Regions from separate parts of the Streptomyces sp. NPDC003943 genome, predicted to be linked through region 2. Evidence: riboswitches for the same ligand, from Rfam matches in the RefSeq annotation. Region 2 holds a riboswitch; each other region holds the start of a gene.
The links. Region 2 has a riboswitch for cyclic di-AMP ahead of ACWEV0_RS12040 (transglycosylase SLT domain-containing protein). Riboswitches for the same ligand answer to the same signal wherever they lie in the genome.
Positions count from the first base shown of each region.

Region 1: it holds a riboswitch for cyclic di-AMP, as region 2 does, so the genes downstream of both, ACWEV0_RS23215 (transglycosylase family protein) here and ACWEV0_RS12040 (transglycosylase SLT domain-containing protein) in region 2, are expected to answer to the same signal.
Region 3: it holds a riboswitch for cyclic di-AMP, as region 2 does, so the genes downstream of both, ACWEV0_RS13180 (M23 family metallopeptidase) here and ACWEV0_RS12040 (transglycosylase SLT domain-containing protein) in region 2, are expected to answer to the same signal.
Region 4: it holds a riboswitch for cyclic di-AMP, as region 2 does, so the genes downstream of both, ACWEV0_RS19440 (M23 family metallopeptidase) here and ACWEV0_RS12040 (transglycosylase SLT domain-containing protein) in region 2, are expected to answer to the same signal.

Region 1 covers NZ_JBSGIW010000059.1:27,148-31,642, forward strand. The annotation lists gene eno (phosphopyruvate hydratase) at 71-1,357, opposite strand; gene ACWEV0_RS23215 (transglycosylase family protein) at 1,597-2,295, opposite strand; cyclic di-AMP (ydaO/yuaA leader) riboswitch at 2,299-2,472, opposite strand; gene ACWEV0_RS23220 (transglycosylase family protein) at 2,731-3,732, opposite strand; gene ACWEV0_RS23225 (cytochrome P450 family protein) at 3,847-4,495, opposite strand, start outside.
Region 2 covers NZ_JBSGIW010000021.1:54,404-58,898, forward strand. The annotation lists gene ACWEV0_RS12030 (cytochrome P450) at 1-1,071, opposite strand, end outside; gene thpR (RNA 2',3'-cyclic phosphodiesterase) at 1,158-1,796, opposite strand; gene ACWEV0_RS12040 (transglycosylase SLT domain-containing protein) at 1,912-2,733, opposite strand; cyclic di-AMP (ydaO/yuaA leader) riboswitch at 2,738-2,895, opposite strand; gene ACWEV0_RS12045 (UdgX family uracil-DNA binding protein) at 3,262-3,948, shown strand; gene ACWEV0_RS12050 (hydrophobic protein) at 4,064-4,219, shown strand; gene ACWEV0_RS12055 (SDR family oxidoreductase) at 4,266-4,495, shown strand, end outside.
Region 3 covers NZ_JBSGIW010000024.1:46,748-51,242, forward strand. The annotation lists gene ACWEV0_RS13170 (STM4011 family radical SAM protein) at 1-381, shown strand, start outside; gene ACWEV0_RS13175 (SGNH/GDSL hydrolase family protein) at 401-1,195, opposite strand; gene ACWEV0_RS13180 (M23 family metallopeptidase) at 1,358-2,308, opposite strand; cyclic di-AMP (ydaO/yuaA leader) riboswitch at 2,313-2,480, opposite strand; gene ACWEV0_RS13185 (tyrosine-protein phosphatase) at 2,810-3,649, shown strand; gene ACWEV0_RS13190 (DUF6126 family protein) at 3,670-3,819, opposite strand; gene ACWEV0_RS13195 (helix-turn-helix domain-containing protein) at 3,837-4,436, opposite strand.
Region 4 covers NZ_JBSGIW010000044.1:20,357-24,851, forward strand. The annotation lists gene ACWEV0_RS19425 (bifunctional acetate--CoA ligase family protein/GNAT family N-acetyltransferase) at 1-382, opposite strand, end outside; gene ACWEV0_RS19430 (HPr family phosphocarrier protein) at 474-755, shown strand; gene ACWEV0_RS19435 (GntR family transcriptional regulator) at 991-1,674, opposite strand; gene ACWEV0_RS19440 (M23 family metallopeptidase) at 1,840-2,610, opposite strand; cyclic di-AMP (ydaO/yuaA leader) riboswitch at 2,623-2,788, opposite strand; gene ACWEV0_RS19445 (M16 family metallopeptidase) at 2,985-4,352, opposite strand; gene ACWEV0_RS19450 (M16 family metallopeptidase) at 4,379-4,495, opposite strand, start outside.

The DNA of each region.
Region 1 (4,495 bases), on a different contig from region 2:
CGCACACGGTACGGGACCGAGTGCGGGGACGTCCGTAACTACAGCGTCAGGGCAGGTCAGCCCGTGAAGCTCAGCCCTTGAAGCGCGGGAAGGCGCTGCGGCCGGCGTAGACCGCGGCGTCGTCGAGGATCTCCTCGATGCGCAGCAGCTGGTTGTACTTGGCGACGCGCTCGGAGCGGGCCGGGGCGCCGGTCTTGATCTGGCCGCAGTTGGTGGCGACGGCGAGGTCGGCGATGGTGACGTCCTCGGTCTCGCCGGAGCGGTGGGACATCATGCACTTGAAGCCGTTGCGCTGGGCGAGCTCGACGGCGTCCAGGGTCTCGGTCAGCGAGCCGATCTGGTTGACCTTGACCAGGAGGGCGTTGGCGGTGCCCTCCTCGATGCCGCGGGCGAGGCGCTCCGGGTTGGTGACGAAGAGGTCGTCGCCGACGAGCTGCACCTTGGCGCCGAGCTTCTCGGTGATGACCTTCCAGCCGGCCCAGTCGTCCTCGAACAGCGGGTCCTCGATGGAGACGAGCGGGTACGCGGAGACGAGCTCCTCGTAGTACTCGGTCATCTCGGCGGCCGAGCGGGCCTTGCCCTCGAACTCGTACGAGCCGTCCTTGTAGAACTCGGAGGCGGCCACGTCGAGCGCGAGCGCGACGTCCTTGCCGGGCACGTAGCCGGCCTGCTTGATGGCCTCGAGGATGAGGTCGAGGGCCTCGCGGTTGGAGCCGAGGTTCGGGGCGAAGCCGCCCTCGTCGCCGAGGCCGGTGGACAGACCCTTGTCCCTCAGGACCTTCTTGAGGGTGTGGTAGACCTCGGTGCCCCAGCGCAGGGCCTCGGAGAAGGACTCCGCGCCGATCGGGGCGATCATGAACTCCTGGATGTCCACGTTGGAGTCGGCGTGCGAGCCGCCGTTCAGGATGTTCATCATCGGAACGGGCAGCAGGTGCGCGTTCGGGCCGCCCAGGTAGCGGAAGAGCGGGAGGTCGGACGCCTCGGAGGCGGCGTGCGCGACGGCGAGCGAGACGCCGAGGATGGCGTTGGCGCCGAGCGAGCCCTTGTTCTCGGTCGCGTCCAGGTCGAACATCGCCTGGTCGATCAGGCGCTGCTCGGTGGCGTCGTAGCCGACGAGCTCCGGGCCGATCTGCTCGATGACGGCGAGGACGGCCTTCTCGACGCCCTTGCCGAGGTAGCGGTTGGGGTCCCCGTCGCGGAGCTCAATGGCCTCGAACGCACCAGTGGAGGCACCGGAGGGAACGGCAGCACGGCCGGTGCTGCCGTCGTCGAGGCCGACCTCGACCTCGACGGTGGGGTTGCCTCGGGAGTCCAGGATTTCCCGGGCTACGACGACGTCGATGGACGGCACGAGCATCTCCTTCTGGGATGTGACGCTGGTTGTGACGCATGCGGCAAGGTCTCGTTCGCCTTGCGACAAGAGCCTAACCGGCCCGGGGGCTCCGGCCAGCCGGGCGCCCGCCCCCTGGGACGAAAAAGGACCCAACGGCATGCATTGAGGGACGAAAGACCTCGGTTACCGATCGGTACGAAACGGGCCCGGAGCGCAGGCTCCGGGCCCGTTCCAGGGTCACCGCGGGGGGACAGTCGTCAGGCTCACTTGAGGTGGAGCTGCTGGCCCGGGTAGATCAGGTCGGCGTCCTGGACGATGTTCTTGTTCAGCTGGAACAGCTTCTGCCAGCCACCCTTGACGTGGTGCGTCTGGGCGATCTTGCTCAGCGTGTCGCCGGCCTTGACCTTGTACTCGCCGTCACCCTTGGCGACCTTCTTGCCGGTCGGGGTGGTGACGGTCTTCGCGGCCTTCGGCGCGGTGCGCTTCTCGCTGCGGGTGGTCGGCTGCTCGGCGGCGCGCTGGGTGGTGGTCGTCGGCGCGGCCGGCTTCGGGGCCGGGGCCGGGGCCTCGGCGGAGCCGCCGTCGTACGAGGCGCTGGACAGGCCCACGCCGCAGCTCGGCCAGGCACCCTTGCCCTGGCCCGCCAGGACCTTCTCGGCGACGGCGATCTGCTGCGACTTGGAGGCCAGGTCGGCGCGGGAGGCGTAGGCGGTGCCGCCGTAGGCGGCCCAGGTGGAGTTGGTGAACTGCAGGCCGCCGTAGAAGCCGTTGCCCGTGTTGATGGACCAGTCGCCGCCGGACTCGCACTGGGCGACGGCGTCCCACTCGGAGGCGGTGGCGGCCGAGGCGGTGCCCGCGGTCATCAGCGGGGCGGCGACGGCGACGCCGGCGACACCGGCGAGGGTGACGACGCGGGTGGCCTTGGACGGACGACGGTGTTTGCCCTTGCCGGAAAGCAGCATGGAAGTTCTCCTCACCGACGCCTACGAGGTGAGCTGTCGGGTTCGGGCGAGTGAGTTGCCCGGCCGCGTGTCCTTGCACGCGGCTCCACCCCAAGCCGGTCGTCGGCCGTCTGTCTCAACGGCCGGGGCCGGCACTTACCTTGGGTCCCCCGCTCCTGCCTTCGGCGCTTGCGCGACGACTGTTCCCGGCGTCCGGCGGCAGGATTCGGCGTACCGGTCGGCGGGGCCCGCGGTGGCGAGCGGTCACGACCGTAGACACACCGCCGGGGGAAGTTCAAAGCCCATCAACCCGGAAAAATCGCCCCTACTTGCACTCCGTCAGGTGACGTTTGTGCAGGTGAGGGGCGAAACGCGCAAAGTTTGCGGACGTGACACGGCCGTTCGGCAAGAGAGACTCATGTCTCACTTGCACAGAACCGGACATTCAGTCCCTAACTACCCCTCAGGCGTGGCCTCGGGCGCGGTCTTCCCGAGGCTCAACTCAAGGCTCTGACCAGGGATGATGAGGTCGGGGTCGGTGCCGACCGTCTTCTTGTTGGCGTCGTAGAGCGCGGTCCAGCCGCCGGGCAGGGCGTTCTGCTGTGCAATGTCCGACAGGCTGTCACCCGGCTTGACGGTGTATTCGTCCGTGCTGGGCGTGTTGTCCGTGTTGTCCGTAGCCGTGTCACCGGTCGCGTCGCCGGTCGGAGCGGCATGCCGTCCGGATTCGGACGTACTGTCCGTCTCGCCCGGTTCCTCCGTCGCGGCGTCACCGCGGTGCTTGCCCGTGCCGGCGGGGGCCGTCTCGGACGCACCAGGCGTACCGGACACACCGGACTCATCGGGCGTACCGGAAGTCCCGGGCGTCACGGGAGTGGTGGGCGAGGCGGGCGTGGTCGGCGTGGTCGAGGACGACGGGGCGGCCGGGGTGGTGGGCGCGGCGGGCGTCGTGGCGCTCGACGAGGGCTCGGTGGTCTTCGTGCCCGACTCGGTGGGCAGGCCCTCGGTGCGGTTCGACTCGTGGACGGGCGCCGTGGACTGCGTGGGCGTGGTGGCCGGGCCCGGGTCGACGGCGGGCTTCTTGCCGTCGTTCTTCAGGCCGGCGATCGGCGCGCAGGTGGCCCACTGGGTGTCACCGGCGGCGAGGGCCTTGTCGGCGATCGCGATCTGCTGGGCGCGGCTGGCGAGGTCGGCGCTGGGCGCGTAGGCGAGGCCGCCGTGCCGCTCCCAGCTCTCCTGGGTGAACTGGAGCCCGCCGTAGAGACCGTTGCCGAAGTTGGCGCTCCAGGCGCCGCCCGACTCGCACTCGGCGACCCGGTCCCAGGTCGGTGCGTCGGCGGCGGAGGCGGAGCCGGTGGCGAGCAGCGGCAGCGCCATGGCCGAGCCGGTGACTCCCGCGGCGACGACGATCGCGGGGGCCTGGCGGGGTCTGCGGTGACGTCCGTTCCCGGAGCGCATGCGGAGTGCCTTTCGCGTGACTGCTGAGACTGCGGGTGAACGTAGCGGCATTCGAACGCACGTCACAAGTCGATGCAGCGCAGATCACGCGAAGATCACAGTATTGACGCTCCGTCAGTTCCGGACGGTTTTGTGGGAAGCGCTGAACTCGACCGGAAGCGTGCGCAGGCCACGCATGATGAGCCCGCCGCGCCACCGCAGTTCCGCCGGATCGGCCCCAAGTCGCAGGTCTGGCAGGCGAGTCAGCAGCGTCGCGAGGGCCGTCTGTCCTTCGAGGCGCGCCAGCGGGGCCCCCAGGCAGTAGTGGATGCCGTGCCCGTATCCCAGGTGCTGGTTGTCGCGGCGCGCCAGATCCAGCGTGTCCGGCTCGTCGAAGCGCGCCGGGTCGCGGTCCGCGGCCGCGAGGACCACCAGGACCGGGTCGCCGGCCGGGATGTCCTGGCCGCCGATGGTCAGTGCCTCGGTGGCGAAGCGCCAGGTCGCGAGCTCCACCGGTCCGTCGTACCGCAGCAGCTCCTCGATGCCGGTCTCCAGGAGCGCCGTCTCGCCCGCCGCGATCGACTCCTGGAGGCGGCCGCGCTGCTCGGGGTTGCGGAGCAGGGCGTACACCCCGTTGCCGATCAGGTTGACCGTGGTCTCGAATCCGGCGAAGAGAAGGATGAAGGCCATGGCGGCGGCCTCGTTCTCGGTGAGGTGCTCGCCGTGGTCCGACGCCTTGATCAGCCCGGAGATCAGGTCGTCCCCCGGCTCCTCCCGCTTCTTG
Region 2 (4,495 bases):
CCGGCCCGGTGTGGTGAAGCGGGTGGGGTCGAACTCCTCTGGCTTCTCCCAGAGTTCGGGGTCGCGGTGGGTGAGGTAGGGGCACACGATGACATCGGTGCCCGCCGCCACCGCGTGTCCGTCGAGGACGTCGTCCTCGGCCGCGCTGCGCGGCAGGATCCAGGCGGACGGATAGAGACGGAGGGTCTCGTGGACGAGCGCCGACACCGCCTGCTGCCGTTCGGGTGAGCCCTCGGGCCCGGCCGCGAGCGCCCGCTCGCGCTCCTCCGGGTGCCGGTCGAGGAGGAGATGCAGCCAGGTGAGGGTGGTGGCGGTGGTCTCGTGGCCGGCGAGCATCAGGGTGACGAGTTCGTCGCGGATCAGCCGGTCGGTGTACTCCGGACGGGTCTCGCCGGCCTCGACGAGTACGTGCAGGAGGCCCGGCCCTTCGGGGCCGGCGCCGCCGTCGCGGGCGGCGGCGACGGCGTGGTGCGCCACCGCGTCAATCCGCGCCAGCTCGGCGGCGACGGCCGCCCGGGCGGTGGCGCTGTCGGCGGGCAGGCTCGGCATCGCGGCCACCACCTCGGGGAGGGCGGCCAGTTCGCGTTCCGTCACGGGGTCGAGGGCGTGCCCGGTGAGCGAGCGCCAGATGGTGTCCAGGGCGAAGCGCCGCATCTCCTCGCCGACGTCGAAGACCTCCCCCGTACGGGCGTACGCGTCCCAGCGCGCCGCGGTCGTCCGGGCGGCCGCGGCGATCCGCTGCTCATACCTGCGCATCCCGCGGCCGGTGAACTGGGCCTGCAGCATGCGGCGTTGGCGCTGCCACGCCTCGCCCGTCGCGGAGAGCACCCCGTCGCCGACGAGCAGCCGGGCCCGGTGCGAGCGCTTCACGTACCGGTCGGGGCGCACGGCGAGCACCTGCCGCACCGCCTCGGCGCCGGTCACCACGACGGTGGGCCGCTCCCCGATCCGCACCCCGGCGACCCCGCCGTGTGCGTCGCGCGCCTGGGCGAAGAGGTCGACGAGCTCTCCACCTCCGGCCCGCCACCGCTCGACGGCGGCGGCATCGAGTTCGGGCACTGCTACGGCCACGGGCTTCTCCTGACTCGGCGGGACCGGTGCATCACGCACTGTAGGAGAGCGGCCACGCGAGGCGACACCCCGCCTCTTCGGCCCGGTCAGCGGCCGCCGAGGGGCCCGCCGAGGGGCTCGCCGAGGGGCCAGGACTCGATGTCGCGGTAGCGGATGGGCGCGGGGCCGCGGCCGAAGTTGCTGCCGACGAGGTGCAGGCGCTCGGTGCGCCAGGTACGGCCGGTGAAGCCTCCGAGGCCGGCGGCGACCGCGGCCACGGAGGCCGTGTCGCCGCGGCGGGCCCGGGCCAGGGTGAGGTGCGGGCGCAGCGGGCGGTCCTCGAAGGGGATGCCGCACGCCTTCACGACGGCGCGGACGTCAGCGGCGAGGAGGTGCAGCCCTTCCAGGTCGCCGGCGATGCCGCTCCACAGCACCCGTTCGTCGAAGTGGCCGCCGCCGCGCAGCGTCAGTTCCAGCGGCCGGCGCGCGGCGGCGAGTTCCGCGAGCGCGGGTCGCAGCGGCGGGACGGCCGCGGCGGGGAGCTCGCCGAGGAAGGCCAGGGTGATGTGCCAGTCCTCGATGCGGTTCTGCCGCAGGGTCGGGTACGCCTCGTAGGCGGGCCGCAGCTCGCGGGCCAGCTCCTCCTTGGCTTCGTCGGGCGGCGCCAGGGCGATGAACACCCGGACGGTCGCGCTCCGGGAGTCCTGGGGTTCCTGATCCTGAGGCTCCTGCGACACCTGCGACATCTGCGATCCTTGCGGCTCCTGCGGCCCCTGAGGTTGATCCTTCACGCAGGACTTCGTACCTCTTTTCGTACCGCCCGGTCCATTCGGGGGGCCGGGCGGCACGGAAGAGGAACGGTCAGTAGGCGCCGAAGACGTTGTCGATGGAGCCGTACTTGGCGGCGGCGTAGTTGCAGGCCGCGGCGATGTTGGCGACCGGGTCGTAGACGTCGTCGGCGGTGCCGGCCACGTGGTACGCCTGGAAGGTGGGGTCGATCACCTGGAGCAGGCCCTTGGACGGGGTGCCGGCGACCGCGTTGGAGTCCCAGTTGTTGATGGCCTGCGGGTTGCCCGAGGACTCGCGCATGATGTTGCGGTAGATGCCGTCGTAGCTGCCGGGGATGCCGTTGCGGGCCATGACGTCGAGGGCCTCGCGGATCCAACCGTCGAGGTTGTTCGCGTACGTGCCGGAGCCGGCGGTCTTGGCGGTCTTGGCGGTCGTGGCCGCGGCCGGGACGGACGCCTGGACCACGGTGCCCGCCGCGCTCGCGCTCGCGCCGGTGAAGCGCGGGGCCGCCGGGGCCTGCCGGGACGTCGGGTCGACGGTCAGCTTCAGCCCGGGCCGGATGAGCCGGGGGTCGTGGCCGATGGCCCGGCGGTTGTCCTGGTAGATCTTCTTCCAGCCGCCCCGGACCGAGTACTTCTCGGCGATCCCGGAAAGCGAGTCACCGGCGACGACGGAATACCGGACCGGACCGGCCTGCACGGCCTTCCGTACGGCCGTCTGCGCCACGGCCTTTTCGACTGCGACGGTCTGGGCCGCGTGCGGCTCGGCCGCCACGGCGCCGGTCGCCCCGGCCAGCGGCAGGGCGAGTGCGGCGCTGCCGGTGAGGCCGGCGACGGCGAGGGAGCGAGCGAGCGGGGTGCGCTTGGGGCGTCGGTGCTTCCCGTGTCCACGCATGGCGAATTCCTCTCCTCCGCCTGCGAGGTGAGCTGTCGGGTTCGGGCAGGAGATGCCCGGCCGTGGCGCGCACGGCTTCACCCCTAGCCGTCCCGGGATCCCGGGACCGGCGGCAAACCTGGGTCCCCCGCTCCTGCCGGGCGAGTGTGGTGAGTGCGGTTTCCGGGCGGTGGCAGGATTCGGCGTTTCCGTCCGGTTGCGGCGTGACCGTATGCGAAAACAAACGACGAAAACAAGACGGAATTAGCGCACCGGAAATGACCTTTCCCGGAAACACAAAAGGATCATTCCGCTTACCTGGACCCGATTCCCCAACCCTTTTCGGGAGGTGCGGACTTGACGCCGCGCCAGCATCGGCCGAGCCGGGCGGACCGTGACCCGAATCACCCGCACCGACCGCGCCCCGCCTTATCTACTAAATGCACTCATGAGGCACCTCATCCGCATTTCTCCATTTGAATAGAATGGGTAAATATAGTCCGATTTGCCCGGCGTGATTCGGGGTAGCCGTGGAGTCGAGGAGGGCCCATGAACAGCACCCATGACGACGGCACCGGCACCGGCACCGGCACCGGCCCCGAGTCGTACGACGCCACCCCCTTCCTGCCGGCGCGCGGCGGCATCCCCGCGCACCGGCGTGCCGCGGCGGACTGCCGGGGCTGCCCGCTGCACGAGAACACGACCGGCACGGTCTTCGGGCGCGGCGACGCGCACGCGCGGCTGATGCTGGTCGGCGAACAGCCCGGCGACCAGGAGGACCGGGAGGGCGAGCCGTTCGTCGGGCCGGCGGGCCGGCTGCTGTCGCGGGCGCTGCGCGAGGCGGGCATCGACGAGGACGGGGTGTACCTCACGAACGCGGTCAAGCACTTCAAGTTCACCCAGGACGAGACCCGCAAGCGCCGCATCCACAAGACGCCGACCCTGCGCGAGACCCTCGCCTGCCGCCCCTGGCTGCGCGCCGAGCTCCGGCTGGTCTCGCCCGAGCTCGTGGTCACGCTGGGCGCGACGGCCGGCCGCGCCCTGCTCGGGCCGTCGTTCCGGGTCGGCACCGACCGCGGCGTACCCCGGCCGCTGCCGGACGGGGAGAGCGGGGACCTGCGGGTGCTCGCGACCGTCCATCCGTCCGCCATCCTGCGGGCGCGGAGCGGCGGGGACCGCGAGGAGATGTACGCGGGCCTGGTCGCCGACCTGCGGACCGCCGCCGACGCCCTGTGACCGCCGGACCGCCGGACCGCCGGACCGCCGGGAGAGGTTGAAGGGGTTACGGGCACCAGGGGCGGGTAGCCGCGCAGCCAAGCGCTACCGAACGTGTCACCGAAGGAGGCGCGTCATGATCGCCCTGCTCCTCGTCCTGCTGGTTCTCCTGCTGCTCTTCGGCGTGGGATTCGCCGCCCACGTGCTGTGGTGGATCGCTCTGGCCCTGCTCGTCGTCTGGCTGCTGGGCTTCCTGGTGCGCAGCTCGGGCTCCCGCTGGTACCGCTGGTGAGGCGGCACCGCCCCGGGTCCCCGCGTCGTGCGCGTGAGGAGCGGCCATGACGCGCAGCTCCGACGTCGTCACGTTCCTGGAGGGACTCGCCGTGCGGCTGAACGTGCGGCGCCAGTCGCTGTCGTTCGCGGGACGCACCGTGGTCGTCACCGGCGCGAGCGCCGGTGTGGGGCGGGCGACCGCGCGTGCGTTCGGGGCGGCGGGCGCGCGGGTGGCGCTGCTCGCCCGGGGCCGGGTGGGGCTCGACGCGGCGGCCGACGAGGTCGAGCGGGCCGG
Region 3 (4,495 bases), on a different contig from region 2:
GAGGTCTATCTGTGGGTGAACGCGGCCGAGGGCCACACCTACACCGACGCGGAGGCCGCCGACTGGACGGCGCTCGACCCGCTCTTCCCGTACAGCCGCCATCCGCACCGCTCGGCCGGGCTGCCGTGCCGCACGGGCGAGTCGGTCGTCTCGGTGGACGGCGACGGGACGGTGCGGCGCTGCCACTTCGTCCGCGCCGAGCTCGGCAACCTCTACGACGGCTCGTACCGCGCCGCGCTGCGCCCCCGGGCCTGCCCGCTCGCGCGGTGCGACTGCCACATCGGCTACGTCCATCTGGAGACGCTGCCGCTGTACGACGTGTTCGCCGGGGGCGTCCTGGAACGCGTCCCGGCGAACACGGCATGGCGGGACGCCCCCTAGAGGGGCGTCTGCAGCGGCATCAGAGCGGCAGCAGGTCGGGGCGCTTGGCCTCGACGTGGTCGCCGGAGCTCTCGCCGCGCAGCCGGCGCCCGATCCACGGGACCAGGTGCTCCTTGGCCCAGTGGATGTCGTCCTTGGTGACCTCGAGGGCGCCCCGCGGCGGCAGCGGCGGCCACGGCTGCTCCGGGTCGGCCGGCACCGGCAGGCCGAGGACCTGGGCGGCGCGCAGCGCGACCCGGGTGTGGCCCTCGGGCGAGAGGTGCAGCCGGTCCTCGTCCCAGGCGCGGCGGTCCTGGACGGACCTGAGCGACCACAGGTCGAGCACGGGGCAGCCGTAGCGGTCGGCGATGGCCCGGACGTGCCCGTTGTACGTGGCGATCTTGCCGCGCAGGTGCTTGAGGAGCGCCACTTCCTTGGTGTCGAAGCCGGTCGTCACCATGACGGTGCCGACGGCGGAGGTCAGGTCGGCGACGGCGCGCTCGAAACGCTCGGCGACGTCGTCGGGGTCGGTCCCGGGGCGGATGATGTCGTTGCCCCCGGCGCAGAAGGTCACCAGGTCCGGGGCGAGTTCCTTCGCCCGTGGGACCTGTTCCGTGACGATCTGGTCGAGAAGGCGCCCCCGTACGGCCAGGTTGGCGTAGCGGAAGGCGTCGTGCTCAGGCAGCTGGTCGGCGAGCAGGACCGCGAATCGGTCCGCCCAGCCGACGAAATTCCCGTCGGGCCCGGGGTCTCCCACGCCCTCGGTGAAGCTGTCACCGATCGCCGCGTACGACCCGAATGCGTTCTTGTCTCGTGATCTCGAATCGTCTGCCACGGGAACTCATCTTTCCCTTATGGATGTGACCTACGCGACCGTAAGGAGGGGTTGACGGCGGGTGACATATGCCACCTGGTAAAGATCGCGCCAATGAGGAATAAGCGAGGCCCCGGCACGTGCTCGTGCCGGGGCCTCGTCACTGACGTTTCGTCAGCGGCGTCAGATGTTGACGCCGTGCTGGCGCAGCGCGGCCAGCGGGTCGATGTCGGAGCCGTAGTCCGGCCCGGTGCGCATCTCGAAGTGGAGGTGCGGGCCGGTGGAGTTGCCGGTCGAGCCGGAGAGGCCGATCACCTGGCCGCCGGTGACGGTCTGGCCGGCGCTCACCGAGATCGAGGAGAGGTGGCCGTACTGGGAGAAGGTGCCGTCGGCGTGCTGGATGACGATCTGGTTGCCGTAGGCGCCGCCCCAGCCGGCGGAGTAGACGGTGCCGGGGCCGACGGCGTGGACGGCCGTGCCGGTGTCGGCGATGAAGTCGACGCCCGTGTGGTAGCCGGAGGACCACATGGAGCCCGGCTGCTTGTACGGGGTGGAGATGCCGCCGTTGAGCGGGACGACCCAGCCGGAGGAGGAGGTCGTCGCGGCCGAAGCCGGGGCGGCGGCCGGAGCGGAGGTGGTCGCGGCGGAGCGCTCGGCGCTGCGCGAGGCGCGCTGCTCGCCGCCGGCCTTGGCCGCGTGGGCCTTCGCCGGGTGGGCCTTCGCCGGGTGGGCCTTGGCGTGGCTCTTGGCGCCGAGGGTCAGCTTCATGCCGGGCAGGATCAGCGAGGGGTTCTCGCCGATGACCTGGCGGTTGTCGCGGTAGAGCTTGTGCCAGCCGCCGGCCAGGTGGTGGTCGGTGGCGATCTTCGACAGGTAGTCGCCGCGGACCACGGTGTACGAGACCGGGGCGGCGGCGTGGGCCTGGGCGGGAGTGACGGCGGCGGGAGTGACGGCGGCGGGGGCCACGGCGGCGACCCGCTGGGGCGTCACGGTCGGGGCGGCCTGCTCGGCGGCGTGGGCGCCGGTCGCGCCGATCAGCGGGAGCGCGACGACGGCGCCACCCGCGCCGGCGGCGACGAACCCGCGGCTGATCGGGTTGGCCTTGGGACGGCGGTGCTTACCCTTCGCGGGCATGGCGAGTTCCTCTCCGTCGCCTGCGAGGTGAGCTGTCGGGTTCGGACTGGAGATGTCCGGCCGCGTGGTCGCGGCTTCACCCCGAGCCGTCCTTCGTGGGTGCTGCATCGAGGGATCGGCAAAGTACCTGGGTCCCCCGCTCCTGCCTGACACGGATGGGTGCGGATTCCGGGCGGCGGCAGGATTCGGCGGTCCGTCCGGATTGAGCGCGACGCTAGACGAGCCGGGTCGACGGGAACAAGCCACGGTTTTTCGGCCACTCTTGATCGAGCGATATCCGGCCGGAATTCCGGTCACCCTGCGTCGATGACGGACCCTCGATTTCCCTTTCCGCGAGGGAATTTGAAAAAGACGATCAGCCACGGTCCGTCACGTTTATGACGCTGCTCACGCTCCGATTCCCATCTCCCCTGCAACCAGGGCGCGTTATCACCAAACCCGCAATACGGACAGATCGCCCATTCCCGCCCGAGGGGGTATGCCGGGGGCGGTCGACCCTGGATGATTGCCCCAGGAGCCGATCTCGAGAGACCAGGAGCAACCTTGACGCAAGCGACCACCGAGCCCGAGCTCGCCGGCGTACGCAACTTCCGTGACCTGGGCGGGCTGCCGACCACGGACGGCCGGGAGGTGCGCCCCGGGCGCCTCTTCCGCAGCGGTCACCTGGCGCACGCCACCCCGGAGGACACCGCGTTCCTCACCACCCTGGCCCTGCACACGGTGTTCGACTTCCGCAACGACGCGGACCGGAAGGTCGAGGGACCGGACGTGGACCTTCCGGGGACACGGAACGTGAACATCCCGCTGAGCGATCCGGCCGACGGCAAGGAGTTCTGGAAGCTGGTGCGCACGGGCGACCTGGCGCAGCTGCGCGAGCTCCTGGCGGACGGCAAGGCCGCGGCCCGGATGTCCGGTTCGTACCGGAAGATGATTGTCGAGAAGACGGCTGAGCACAGCCGGATCCTGCACGCGATGGCCGAGGACAGCGTCCCGGTCCTGATGCACTGCGCGGCCGGCAAGGACCGCGCGGGTCTGGCGATCGCGATATCCCTGCTCGCGCTCGGCGTCGAGCGGGAGGCGATCGAGGCGGACTACCTGAAGTCCAACGCCCCGCACCGCCGCTACAAGGTGCAGCGCAGCTCCACCGCCCCGGACGCCATGTCGCCGGAGGTGATGGAGCTGCTCGCGCCGCTCTTCGACGCGCGGGTGGAGTACCTGCAGGCCGCCTTCGAGGCGATCGAGGCGACCTGGGGCTCGGTGGACGCCTATCTCGCCGAGGGCCTGAAGCTGGCCCCGGAGACCCGGGAGCGGCTGCGCGAGCGGATGCTCACGGAGGCGTAGGGTCCGCGGTTCCGGTCCCGCTACTTCGCCCCCATCGCGAAGAGCAGGTAGAGGAAGGCGGCGAAGAGATGGCCGGCGACCAGATAGGCGAAGAGCCGGAGCACCAGGCCCTTGGGGAACTTGCCCTCACCGCGCTCCTCGCCGGTGACCGGTACGGACTTCTCGGACATGTCGGTCCTTTCTAGACCTAGCGGCGGTGCGGGGTCCCGTCGCCGAGGCACAGCTCGGCGACGGGGCTCTGCATCAGGGTGTGGACGAACAGCAGCTCCGTCCCGGCCTGGGTGGCGGCACCGATCCGGTGCGGGGTGAGCGAGTCGAAGTGGGCGCTGTCCCCGGGATCGAGGACGTGCACCGCCTCGCCGAGCGCGAGCCGCACCCTGCCTTCCAGGACGTGGATCCACTCCTCGCCGGGGTGGACGCGCACGATGTCGGCGCGGGTGGCGTACGGGACGTGGACCCGCAGGCACTGCAGGGCGCGCCCGGCGCCGCCGGCCTGGCGGTAGATCCAGCCGTCCGCCTCGACCGGCTCGGAGCGCCCGGCCCGGACGACCGGGTCGCGCTCCGGCGGCGCCTCGCCGAGCAGCTCGGAGACCGTCGTACCGTAGATACGGGAGAGCGCGAGCAGCATCGGCAGCGAGGGCTGCCGGTTCCCCGTCTCGAGCCTCGACAGATGGGCCGGTGAGAGTCCGGCGCGCTGGGCGGCCGCCTCCAGGGTGAGCCCGCGCCGCCGGCGCAGGGCCCGCAGCTGGGGGGCGACGTCCGGTACGGCGTCGGTGACGTGGTCCATGTGTCCATTGCGCCAGGCTTGTGCCTCTGAGGCAACTTTCTTGCCTCAGAGGCAAACCC
Region 4 (4,495 bases), on a different contig from region 2:
GGTGCGCGTCCTGGACCAGGAAGGCCACCTCGGCCTCGTCGGCGGGAAAGGAGGCCGGCCGGCCGTCGGGGGTGATCCGGTCGTAGCGCACGGTGGCGATGAACTCGCCGCCCACGGTCGCGGCGAGGCCGACCCGGTCCACGAAGTCGTGGTGGGTGAAGCGGTGCACGTCCTTCGCGGAGAGCCGTGGGTAGGGCGCGAAGAAGCGGTAGTACTTCGACTCGTCCGAGACCTGCTCGTAGAAGCTGACGAGACGCTCGGCGTCGTCGGTGGTGATCGGGCGGATGCGCGCGGTGCCGCCGTCCCTCAGGACCACGTCCGCTTCCCAGTGGTCGGGGTACGCGTGCTCCGGCTGTTCGGGCTGTTCCGACGCGCTCTGCATGGGGAAAGCGTACGGCCGGGGTACGACAGTGACACCGGTTGCGTGTGAGAGACTGGTCTAGACAACCGCTGAATGTTGAAGGGCTACCACCATGGCTGAGCGCCGCGTCAACGTCGGCTGGGCCGAGGGCCTGCACGCCCGCCCCGCCTCCATCTTCGTCCGTGCCGCCACGGCCTCCGGCGTCCCCGTGACGATCGCCAAGGCCGACGGCAACCCGGTCAACGCCGCGTCCATGCTCGCGGTGCTCGGCCTGGGCGCGCAGGGCGGCGAGGAGATCGTGCTCGCGTCGGACGCCGACGGCGCCGAGGCCGCGCTCGACCGCCTGGCGAGGCTGGTCGCCGAGGGTCTCGACGAGCTCCCCGAGACCGTCTGACCCGCCCGACCCGTCTGGCCCGATCCTCCCCGTCCTCCCCGGCGGCGGATCGGAGAAGAGCCGCGCCCACCGGTCATCCGGCTGGTGCGGCTCTTTTCCGTCGGCGCGACTTCGGTCATCACGACTTCGGTCATCGCGACTTCAGTCGTCGCGAGGAATATCGACGGAAATTGATTTCGGGCAGCCCGGAACAGGGCTCGTCGAATTACCCGCCTCTTTGTATACGGCGGGCACGTTAATTCCGTGCTCCCGCATTGTTTACGGCATGTTGCGAAACCCTCACACGGGTCCGCTCCGGATGTTTCAGCCGGAGCCGCGGCGCCGCCCGCTCCACGTGCAGCGCGGTGAGCGCGCGGGCCCGCTCGGCGTCGCCGCGCGCGACGGCGTCCACGATCGCGCCGTGCTCGGCCCAGGAGTCCGCGGGCCGTTCGGCCGGCTCGGTCGCGTACATCCAGGCGATCTTCTGCCGCAGCTGGGAGAGCAGCGCGGTGAGCGGCGGGCTGCCGGACGCCTGCGCCAGGGTCTCGTGGAACCAGCCGTCGAGTGCGCGCAGGTCCTCGCTCCGGCCGTGCCGGGCCCGCTCCTGACCCAGCCTGACCAGGCCGCGCAGCACCTTGAGGTGGGCCTCGGTGCGACGCTGGGCGGCCCGGTGGGCGCCGAGGGGTTCGAGCAGGGAGCGCATGTCGAGGAGGTCGGCGGCCTCCTGCTCGCCCGGTTCGGCGACCTGGGCGCCGGCGTGCCGACGGGTGACGACGAAGCCCTCGGACTCCAGGGTGCGCAGTGCCTCGCGGACCGGGACGCGGGAGACCCCGTAGCGGCGGGCGAGCTGTTCCTCCGTCAGTCTGGCGCCCCGCGCGTACACACCGGAGACGATGTCGTCCCGGATCGCCGTGCATACCGACTGCGCGGGAATGCGCATGTCCGACCTCCGCTTTTCTCCGCGCTAAACCCCGTCGGGCGGCGCCTGTCCGGTGACTCTATTGCAGGACGCGGGAATTTCCGATGCCGACCGGTAATTCAGGGACGAAAAAGGCCCCGGCTCGTTCGAGCCGGGGCTTCTTCGCGCTGAGCGGGGAGACGGACGTCAGACGTCGACGCCGCGGGCGCGCAGGTACGCGACGGGGTCGATGTCCGAGCCGTACTCGGGGCTGGTACGGGCCTCGAAGTGGAGGTGCGGGCCCGTGGAGTTGCCGGAGGAGCCGGAGACGCCGATCTGCTCGCCGGGGGTGACCTTCTGGCCGACGTGCACCCGGATGGCGGACAGGTGGCCGTACTGGGTGTACGTGCCGTCGTTCATCCGGATGACGATGTTGTTGCCGTACGCGCCGCCCCAGCCGGCCTCGACGACGGTGCCGGAGCCGACGGAGACGACCGTCGTGCCGTAGGCGGCGTGGAAGTCGATGCCGGAGTGGTGGCCGGAGGACCAGAGCGAGCCGCCGGTGTTGTAGCCGGTGGAGACGTACGAGTGGGCGACGGGGGCCTGGAAGGAGTTCAGGCGCTTGCGCTCGGCCTCGCGGGCGGCGCGCTCCTTGGCCTCGCGGATCTCCTTGGCGCGGGCCTCGGCCTTGCGCTTCGCCTCGGCGGCGGCCTTGACGCGGGCGGCGGCCTCGAAGGCCTGCTTCTCCTGGGCGGCGGCCTGGGCGTCGACGTGCTCGGTGAGGGACTCCTCGGTGATCACCTGGGTGAGACCGGTGTCCTCAGGGGAGGGGCTCTCCGTGTCGGCGGCGAGCGCCGGGGAGGCGAGGGTGCCGATGACGCCGGTGGTGGCGAGCGTCGCCACGCCGGCGATGCCCGCGCCACGGCGCGTCAGACGGCTCGGACCACGATGCTTCCCGGTGGCACGGGTGAACGCCATGAAGTGGCTGATCCTTTCCTTCCCTCTCGCCTACCGGGTTAGCTGACGGGTTCGGAGCAGGAAGGTCTCCTACGGGCCCCTCCGCGCGGAGCGAAGGCGTCCGATTCACCCCAGGGACTTCGAGTGGGTCCCCGGCTCCCCAGGCTCGCGCCTTGCGGGGACTCGGCGATGACTGTCCGTTCGCCGCGGGTGCGGCGTCGTGCAACGGGCGAACAGTCGCGTCGACGCTAGGCGGATCTTCAGTCAATCGCCAAACAGACGCGCCAGTTTGTAAGACTTGCCACAGGTCATTCAGCAACACTCGCCCGCAATACGGACAAATGACGAGGACCCTGACGAACCAGGTCGTCAGGGTCCTCGTGACGAGGGCTCAATCAGCCGGTGACCACGGTCACTTCACCGATGCCGAGCGCCCGCACCGGCTCCTCGATCTGCGAGGCGTCGCCGACCAGGACGGTGACCAGCCGGTCCACCGGGAAGGCGTTGACCACGGCCGCGGTCGCCTCCACCGTGCCGGTCTCGGCCAGGCGCGCGTACAGGTGCGCCTGGTAGTCGTCCGGGAGGTGCTGCTCGACCTGGTCGGCCAGCGTGCCCGCGACGGAGGCGGCGGTCTCGTACTTCAGCGGGGCGACACCCACCAGGTTCTGCACGGCCACGTCGCGCTCGGCGTCGGTGAGACCCTCGGCGGCCAGGGTGCGCAGCACCTTCCACAGGTCATCAAGTGCCGGGCCGGTGTTCGGGGTGTCCACCGAGCCGCTGATGGCGAGCATCGACGCGCCGTGGCCCGCGGCGTCCGAGCGCAGCACCTGGCCGAAGGCGCGCACGCCGTACGTGTAGCCCTTCTCCTCGCGCAGCACGCGGTCCAGGCGGGAGGTGAGGGTGCCGCCGAGGCAGTACGTGCCGAGCACCTGGGCCGGCCAGACCCGGTCGTGGCGGTCTGCGCCGACGCGGCCGATGAGCAGCTGCGTCTGGACGGCGCCCGGGCGGTCCACGATGACGACCCGGCCGGTGTCGTCGGCCGTGATGGGCGCCATGGGGCGCGGCGCGGCCGGCGCGCCGGTCCAGACGCCGAGGGTCTCGGCGAGCACCTGGTCCAGGTCGACGTCAGTGAGGTCGCCGACGACCACGGCGGTGGCCGCGGCCGGCCGCACGTGCGCGTCGTAGAAGGCGCGGACGGCGGCGGCGTCGATCGCCTCGACGGTCTCCTCGGTGCCCTGGCGGGGCCGGGACATCCGCGAGGAGGCCGGGAACAGCTCCTTGGAGAGCTGCTTGGCGGCCCGGCGGCCCGGGTTGGCCGTCTCGTGCGGGATCTCGTCGAGCCGGTTGCGCACCAGGCGCTCGACCTCGGACTTGGCGAACGCCGGGGCGATCAGCGCCTCGGCGAGCAGGCCGAGGCCCTTGGACAGCCGGGAGACCGGGACCTCCAGGGAGACCCGTACGCCGGGGTGGTCGGCGTGCGCGTCGAGGGTGGCGCCGCAGCGCTCCAGCTCGGCGGCGTACTCCTCGGCGGAGCGCTGGTCGGTGCCCTCGGACAGCGCCCGGGCCATGATCGTGGCGACGCCGTCGAGCCCCTCGGGCTCGGCGTCCAGCGGGGCGTCGAGGAAGATCTCGACGGCCACCACCTGCTGGCCGGGGCGGTGGCAGCGCAGCACGGTCAGGCCGTTGTCGAGCGCGCCGCGCTCCGGGGCCGGGAAGGCCCAGGGCTTGGCGATGCCCGGCTGGGGCTGCGGGTGGAAGTCCATGCTCGTCAAAGACGCGGCAGCGTCGGTCACTGCTCCGCTCCCTCTTCCTCGTCGCTGTGGTCGGCTTCGTCGGCCTGGCCCACGGGCTCGTAGACCAGGACGGCGCGGTTGTCCGGGCGCAGCCGGGCCTTGGCGACCTCCTG